Regions from separate parts of the Pseudomonas sp. H1_F01 genome, predicted to be linked through region 2. Evidence: predicted binding sites of a transcription regulator. Region 2 holds the regulator's gene; the other holds the start of a gene.

Region 1 (4,420 bases), 2.7 Mb from region 2:
AACACGGTGAACTGGGCGAGCGTCGAGTTCTGGCAGCAGCAGGGCTTGAGTCGGATCATCCTTTCCAGGGAACTGTCCCTGGAGGAAATCGCCGAGATCCGCGAGCAGGTGCCGGCCATGGAGCTGGAAGTGTTCGTCCACGGCGCGCTGTGCATGGCCTATTCCGGACGCTGCCTGCTGTCCGGCTATTTGAACAAGCGCGACGCCAACCAGGGCAGTTGCACCAATGCCTGTCGCTGGAAATATTCGGCGCAACCGGCGGTGGAAAACGCTGTGGGCGACATCGTGCAGACCTATCAACCCGAGCCGACCCTGGGCCTTGGCGCGCCCACCGACCAGGTGTTTTTGCTTCAGGAAGCCAACCGCCCGGGAGAATCCATGCCGGCCTTCGAGGACGAGCACGGCACCTACATCATGAATGCCAAGGACCTGCGAGCCGTGCAGCACGTCGAGCGCCTGGCGCGCATGGGCGTGCATTCGCTGAAGATCGAAGGGCGGACCAAGTCGCACTTCTATTGCGCGCGCACCACCCAGGTGTATCGCCAGGCCATCGATGACGCGGTGGCCGGCCGGGAATTTGATCGCAACCTGATGACCGACCTGGAGTCCCTGGCCCAGCGCGGCTACACCGAAGGTTTTCTAAGGCGCCATGTGCACGACGAATACCAGAACTACCAGAACGGCAGTTCGGTGTCGGAGCGCCAGCAGTTCGTCGGCGAACTGACCGGCGAACGGCGCGAACGCCTGGCCGAAGTACGGGTGAAGAACCGCTTTGGCCTGGGCGATCACATGGAACTGATGACCCCCAAGGGTAATTTCCACTTCGACCTGCATCAGTTGCAGAACGTCAAAGGCCAGGGCATCGAGGTGGCACCGGGGGATGGGCACGTGGTGTACGTGCCGATTCCGGATGCGGTGGATCTGCGGTTTGGGTTGTTGATGCGCGATGTGCGTGAGCCATAGCCCCTGTGGGAGTGAGCTTGCTCGCGATGGCGGTGCGTCTGCCAAATGAATGTTGGCTGATCCAACGCTATCGCGAGCAAGCTCGCTCCCACAGGGTTTTGTAGCGGTTTGCACCTGTGAAGCACGGCAGAAACTGCCGAAGGCTGCGATCCTTCTTTCTCGATAAGACCCGGTTGCCCAGGTGAAAACATCTGGATCGAGAGCAAAAGATCGCAGCCTTCGGCAGCTCCTGCCGCGATGGGATCAGATCCGGAACTGTCCTACCAGCTTGCCCAGGCGCTGGCCCAGGTCGGCCAGGCTGCGGGAGGTCTGGGCGCCGAGTTGGGTTTCGTCGGCGACGCTGTCCACGGCCACGGCGATCTGATGCACGCTGCGGTTGATTTCCTCGGCCACCGCGGTCTGTTCTTCGGCAGCGCTGGCGATCTGGGCGTTCATCGAGTTGATGGTGCCGATCAACTGCGCCATGGTGTCCAGGGAGGCACCCGCCTCGTTGGCCCGTTCCGAAGTGCCCTCGCCAGCCTCACTGGAACGGCGCATCGCTTCCACCGCCGCATGAGTGCCTGATTGCAAGCGATCGATCATGCCCTGGATTTCCTGGGTGCTCTGCTGGGTCCGGCTGGCCAGGGCCCGCACTTCATCGGCCACCACCGCAAACCCACGCCCCGCCTCGCCGGCACGCGCGGCCTCGATGGCGGCGTTGAGAGCCAGCAGGTTGGTCTGCTCGGCAATCGAACGAATCACCCCAAGCACGCTGACAATCGAAGCCACGTCCTGCTGCAGGCTGTCCAGGGACACGCCACTGCTGCGGATATCGTTCACCAACGCATGAATCTGCTGGATGCTGCCGGCCACCACGCGCTTGGCCGATTGTCCTTCCTCGTCGGTCTGCTGGGCCGCGACGGCGGCGCCCTGGGCGCTGCGGGCGACTTCCTGGGCAGCCGAGGACATCTCGTTGATCGCCGTGGCGACCTGATCGGTTTCGTGGCGCTGGCGTTCCATGGCCTGCTCGGAGCGCTGGGCCTGCTCGGAGACTTGCGTCACCAGGCCGGTCAGTTGCGAGGTCATGTCGGTGATCTGCCGCACCAGGCCGTGGATCTTGTCGACGAAGCGGTTGAACGAACCGGCCAGTTGGCCGAGCTCGTCCTGGCTGGTGATGGTCAGCCGACGGGTCAGGTCGCCCTCGCCCGCGGCGATGTCGTCGAGATTGTCTTTCATCAGGTGCAGCGGCCGCAGGATCGTGTTGGCGAGCACCAGGCCCACCACCGCAATCACCAGCAACACCACCGCGGCGATCCCGACGATGCTCAATATCACGCCTTGCAGGCGATCGTGGACCTTGGTTTCCACCAGCGCGACCTGGGCTTCGATGCCGTCCAGGTTGACCGAGCTACCGACTGCCAGGTCCCACTTGGACAGGTATTCGGTGTAGCCAAGTTTGGGCACCAGGTCTTTGCTGCCGGGCAACGGCGAGCTGTATTCGAGGTAGTGAGTCCCGTCCTTGGCGACTTTCACCAGGTCGCGGTTGACGTAGACACCGTTCGGGTCGCGGTTGTCCTTGAAACTCTTGCCAACGCCATCGGGGCTGTTGGCCTTGAACAGACGAATGGTCTCGGAGTCGTAGCCGAAGAAATAGCCATCCTTGCCGTAGCTGATGTTCGACAGCAGCTTGATCGCCTGGGCGCGCGCTTCATTATCGCCAGGCGCAGCGGCATCGTAGAGCGGCTTGATGGCGGTCAGGCCCACCGCTACGTAGTTCTGCAGCGTGGCCTTGGCCTCGCTGAGCAGGCGCTCGCGGGTTTGCTGGACCTCTTTGCTAGCTTGCTCCTTCAAGATGAAAGCCGTGGTCAGGCTGATGATCACGGCGGACAGCAATACCGGCAGTATCGCAAGGGACAGGACTTTAGCCTTCAGGCTCAGGCGCATGCTGTTCACTCTTGTTGGTGTTATTGGCGTGGTTAGCTGTATTAACGGCACCGCGCGGCAAAACTGTAGGACAAGGTGAACAGGGTCTAAGAGAAGGGTCGATCTTGAGGGCCCCTTCGCGAGCAAGCTCGCTCCCACAGGGATTGGTGGTGTCCACAACTCTTGTGTTCACACCGATCCACTGTGGGAGCGAGCTTGCTCGCGATTGAGGTAACTCGGTATTGAGGTTACAAGACCATCGCCGCCACCCAACCAAACACCAGCAGCGGCAGGTTGTAGTGGATGAAGGTCGGGACCACGGTGTCCCAGATGTGATGGTGCTGGCCGTCGATGTTCAGGCCCGAGGTCGGGCCCAGGGTCGAGTCCGAGGCTGGCGAGCCGGCATCGCCCAGGGCGCCGGCAGTGCCGACGATGCAGACGATCGCCAGCGGGCTGAAGCCCAGTTGCAGGCACAGCGGCACGAAAATCGTCGCCAGGATCGGCACCGTGGAAAACGACGAGCCGATGCCCATGGTTACCAGCAGCCCCACCAGCAACATCATCAGCGCGCCAATGCCCTTGTTGTGGCCAATCCAGGCCGCCGAAGACTCCACCAGGCTCTGGACTTCACCGGTGGCCTTCATCACTTCGGCGAAGCCTGAGGCCGCGATCATGATGAAGCCGATCATCGCCATCATCTTCATGCCTTCGGTGAACAGGTCGTCAGTCTCGCGCCAGCGCACCACCCCCGACAGCGAGAAAATCAGGAACCCGACCAGGGCACCGATGATCATCGAGTCCACCAGCAACTGCACCGCGAACGCCGCCGCCACCGCCAGCCCGGCCACCATCAGGCTCAGCGGGTTATAGCGCACAGCCACTTGCTCGACCCGGGCAATCTTCTTCAGGTCGTAGACGCGCTTCTTGCGGTAGGAGAACAACGACAGCAGCAAGCCAAACACCATGCCCAACGCCGGAATGCCCATGGCATGGGTGACGTTGATGCCGCTGACGTCCACACCGCTGCGGGCGATGTTGGCCAGGAGGATTTCGTTGAGGAAGATATTGCCGAAGCCCACCGGCAGGAACATGTAGGGCGTGATCAGGCCGAAGGTCATGACGCAGGCGATCAACCGGCGGTCCAACTGCAACTTGGTCAGCACATAGAGCAGCGGTGGCACCAGCAGCGGGATGAAGGCGATGTGGATTGGCAAAATGTTCTGGGAGGCGATCGCGACCGTTCCCAGCAGACCGATCAACACCCATTTGACGCCCGTGCCACCCGCGGCATCCTGGCGATCCACCAGGGCCAGGGCTTTGTCCGCCAGGGCATGGGCCATGCCGGACTTGGCAATCGCCACGGCGAAGGCACCGAGCAAGGCGTAGGACAACGCCACTGTCGCACCGCCACCCAGGCCGGCGTTGAACGCCTTGAGCGTTGCCTCGATTCCCAGGCCACCCGTCAGGCCACCCACCAACGCACCGATAATCAGCGCGATCACCACATGCACGCGGGCCAGGCTGAGCACCAGCATGACGCCAACCGCGGCAATTA
Region 2 (4,420 bases):
TCCGAATCAACGCGACGCTCACCCTTGCGCAGGATGTCGAACACGTTTTCGGCAATGTGACAGCACTCCACTAGCTCGTTGAGCTGGAGGAAGCCGGCGCCTCCTTTTACAGTGTGGAAACCGCGAAAAATTGCATTGAGCAGATCCGCATCATCTGGTCGGCTTTCCAGCTCGACCAGCTGTTCGGACAGTTGCTCTAGAATCTCGCCGGCCTCAACCAGGAAATCCTGAAGGATCTCTTCATCGGCGCCGAAGCTCATTAATGGCTGCTCCTAAAACAGGGCTAAAACTCAGAATCCAAGGCTGGACAGCAAATCGTCCACATCGTCCTGACCGGACATAACGTCTTCTCTTTTATCGGCATGAATCTGCGGACCTTCACCCTGAGAGAGATGTTTTTGTGGATCTTTTTCAGCAAGCATCGCTTCACGGTCGTGTTCGATGCCTGCAAAGCGGTCTACCTGGCTGGCCATCAACACCAGTTTGAGCAGGTTACTTTCCACTTCGGTGACCAGTTGGGTCACACGCTTGATCACCTGGCCGGTCAGGTCCTGATAGTCCTGAGCCAGCAGAATATCGTTGAGGTTGCTTGCCACCGCGCGGTTCTCGGTGCTGCTGCGCGCCAGGAAACCGTCGACCCGACGGGCCAACTCCCGAAACTCTTCGGCGCCGACTTCGCGCCGCATGAACCGACCCCAGTCGGTGCTCAAGGCCTGGGCTTCTTCGCTCAGGCCGTTGACCAGGGGCGTTGCGCTTTCCACCAGGTCCATGGTGCGGTTGGCCGCGGCCTCGGTCAGCTTGACCACATAACCCAGACGCTCGGTGGCGTCGGTGATCTGCGAGACTTCCTCGGCCTGCGGCATATTCGGGTCGATCTGGAAATTGACAATCGCGCTGTGCAATTCACGCGTGAGCTTGCCCACCTCCTGATACAGACCGCGGTCACGGGTCTGGTTGAGCTCATGGATCATTTGAACCGCATCGCCAAAACGACCTTTTTCAAGGCTGTCGACCAGTTCGCGGGCATGTTTTTTCAGGGTCGATTCGAAATCACCCATTGAAGATTCGTTATCCATAGCTCCCCCGTGGCGCCGTTAACCGATGCGTTCGAAGATTTTTTCAATCTTCTCTTTCAACGCCTGGGCCGTGAAGGGTTTGACCACATAGCCGTTTACACCGGCCTGGGCCGCTTCGATGATCTGCTCGCGCTTGGCTTCGGCAGTGACCATCAGCACCGGAAGATGCTTGAGTTTTTCGTCGGCACGCACCTGGCGCAACAGGTCGATACCGGTCATGCCCGGCATGTTCCAGTCGGTGACCAGAAAATCGAAGTTGCCACTGTGCAACATCGGGAGCGCAGTGGTCCCGTCATCTGCTTCGGCCGTGTTGGTGAACCCAAGGTCACGCAACAGGTTTTTTATGATCCGCCGCATCGTTGAGAAGTCATCAACGATGAGGATTTTCATGTTCTTGTCCAATTCGACCTCCAAGCAGTCTTAAACGCGCCCAGCACCTGGACGCGCCATTTCAATCAATCCGGCACAACACTCGACAACGGTCTGGAGCACCACGGATGGAGACTGGCACAGCACCTGCCAGGCCAGCCTCGTTCGCAGTGTCCCCACACTGCCTGTCAACGCGCTCGCCACTCCCCCAAACGCCCCCGCAAACGGGCCGCGCACTGGCTGTGTAACTGGCTGACCCGCGATTCGCTGACCCCCAGGACCTCACCGATTTCCTTGAGGTTCAGCTCTTCGTCGTAGTACAGCGCCAAGACCAGCCGCTCACGCTCCGGCAAATTGGCAATCGCTTCCGCCAGCGCGCTCTGGAAACGTTCATCTTCCAGGTCACGCGACGGCTCCATGTGAGCACTCGCGTTATCCTCGTGCAGCCCTTCATGTTCGCCGTCCTGCAACAGGTCGTCGAAACTGAACAGGCGGCTGCCCAAGGTATCGTTCAAAATCCCGTAATAATCGTCGAGACTCAACTGGAGTTCGGCCGCAACCTCGTGATCTTTAGCGTCACGCCCGGTTTTAGCTTCAATTGCCCGAATTGCATCACTGACCATGCGGGTATTGCGGTGTACCGAACGCGGCGCCCAATCGCCCTTGCGGACTTCATCGAGCATGGCACCGCGAATGCGAATACCGGCATACGTCTCGAAACTCGCGCCCTTGCTCGCGTCGTATTTGTTCGACACTTCGAGCAGGCCGATCATGCCCGCCTGGATCAAGTCTTCAACCTGGACACTGGCCGGCAACCGCGCCAGCAAGTGATAGGCGATACGCTTGACCAGTGGCGCGTAACGCTCGATCAATTCGTATTGGGCGTCCCGTGCCGATTTTTTATAGAGATGGTTGTAACCGCTGGCTGTCATAGCACGGGCCCTGCTGTTTGTTGCACAAGACGCTCGACGAAAAATTCCAGATGCCCGCGAGGGTTGGCCGGCAGTGGCCAGGTATCGACCTTCTGGGCGATGGCCTTGAACGCCAGCGCGCATTTGGAGCGTGGAAAGGCTTCATAAACGGCACGTTGCTTCTGGACGGCCTTGCGTACGCTTTCGTCGTAAGGCACTGCGCCGACGTATTGTAGGGCGACGTCCAGGAAGCGATCCGTGACCTTTGTCAACTTGGCGAACAGGTTGCGTCCTTCCTGCGGGCTCTGGGCCATGTTGGCCAGGACGCGGAAGCGGTTCATGCCATAGTCGCGGTTAAGCAACTTGATCAGGGCATAGGCGTCGGTGATGGACGTCGGTTCGTCGCAGACCACCAGCAGCACTTCCTGGGCCGCGCGGACGAAACTGACGACCGAGTCACCGATACCGGCTGCGGTGTCGATCACCAGCACATCGAGGTTGTCGCCGATGTCGCTGAAAGCCTGGATCAGGCCCGCGTGCTGGGCCGGGGTCAGGTGAACCATGCTCTGGGTGCCTGAGGCAGCCGGCACGATGCGAATCCCGCCCGGCCCCTGCAACAACACGTCACGCAGCTCACAGCGCCCTTCAATCACGTCCGCCAGCGTGCGTTTGGGTGTAAGCCCCAACAACACGTCGACGTTCGCCAGGCCCAGGTCGGCGTCCAGCAGCATGACCCGTCGGCCAAGCTCTGCCAGAGCCAGGGACAAGTTCACTGACACGTTAGTCTTCCCGACGCCACCTTTGCCGCCGGTCACCGCGATCACCTGTACGGGATGCATGCTGCCCATGTTCGTTCTTTACCTTGTCTTACTTAGACGGAGGCCACATTACTGGCTGCGCGTTCGCATACGGAACAATGCATGGCAGACCATCGATGTAGGTACAAAAAATATTCATGATTACCTCAGCCGACCTGCTTGGTCGGGCTGTGGTAGATATCAGCGAACATATCAGCCATGGCTTCTTCGCTGGGTTCTTCCTGCATTTGCACACTCACGGCACGACTGACCAGTTGATGACGGCGCGGCAGATGCAAATCATCCGGGATCCGCGGCCCGTCGGTCAGGTAGGCCACCGGTAATTCATGACCGATCGCCAGGCTCAACACCTCGCCCAGGCTTGCCGTTTCGTCCAGCTTAGTCAGGATGCAGCCGGCCAGCCCGCAGCGTTTGTAGCTGTGGTATGCGGCGGTTAGAACCTGTTTCTGGCTGGTGGTTGCCAACACGAGATAATTTTTTGACTTGATACCGCGTCCGGCCAGGCTTTCGAGCTGCATGCGCAGGGCTGGATCGCTGGCTTGCAGGCCTGCGGTATCGATCAGCACGACGCGTTTGCGCAGCAGCGGCTCCAGCGCCTGGGCCAGGGACTGGCCCGGATCCACATGGGTCACCGACACATTGAGGATCCGGCCGAGGGTCTTGAGTTGCTCCTGGGCACCGATGCGGAAACTGTCCATGCTCACCAGGGCAATGCTCTGGGCGCCGTACTTGAGTACATAACGGGCGGCGAGCTTGGCCAGGGTGGTGGTCTTGCCCATGCCGGCAGGACCGACCATGGCAATTACCCCGCCTTCTTCCAGCGGCTCGACTTCCGGGGTCGCGATCATCCGCGCCAGGTGCGCCAGCAACATGCGCCAGGCCTGGCGAGGCTCTTCGATACCATTGATCAGCGCCAGCAGGTCCCGGGACAACGGGCCGGACAGGCCGATGCGTTGCAGGCGACGCCACAGGTTGGCCTGGGCTGGACGGCTGCCTTGCAGCTGGTTCCAGGCCAGGGAGCCGAGCTGGACTTCCATCAGCTCGCGCAGGCTGTTGAGTTCAAAGCGCATCGAGTCCAGGGCGCGCGGATCGACACCCCGGGCAGGCGCCGCGGGCGCCGGCTCAGGACGACGCGGTTCGGCGTGGGCCTGCTCGATCAGCGGTTCGGCAGCCGTCAACGGCAGGCCGGCCGTCAGCGGCTGACCGGCGAACAATTGACGATTGGTGCCTGCCGCGGCCTCGCCTT

The links. Region 2 encodes FliA, which starts transcription of late flagellar genes. Its sites were predicted from a motif close to CTAAAGTTTNNNNNNNNNNNGCCGNTAA; they were not measured.
Region 1: AB4O09_RS10645 (methyl-accepting chemotaxis protein) is a predicted target of FliA. The motif match lies at 2,928-2,955, and genes of this name have one in related genera.

The regions. Positions count from the first base shown of each region.
Region 1 covers NZ_CP162823.1:2,318,693-2,323,112, reverse strand. The annotation lists gene trhP (prephenate-dependent tRNA uridine(34) hydroxylase TrhP) at 1-963, shown strand, start outside; gene AB4O09_RS10645 (methyl-accepting chemotaxis protein) at 1,207-2,886, opposite strand; gene AB4O09_RS10640 (Na+/H+ antiporter family protein) at 3,114-4,420, opposite strand, start outside.
Region 2 covers NZ_CP162823.1:5,037,159-5,041,578, forward strand. The annotation lists gene AB4O09_RS22685 (chemotaxis protein CheA) at 1-260, opposite strand, end outside; gene AB4O09_RS22690 (protein phosphatase CheZ) at 291-1,076, opposite strand; gene AB4O09_RS22695 (chemotaxis response regulator CheY) at 1,095-1,466, opposite strand; gene fliA (RNA polymerase sigma factor FliA) at 1,634-2,377, opposite strand; gene fleN (flagellar synthesis regulator FleN) at 2,374-3,204, opposite strand; gene flhF (flagellar biosynthesis protein FlhF) at 3,321-4,420, opposite strand, start outside.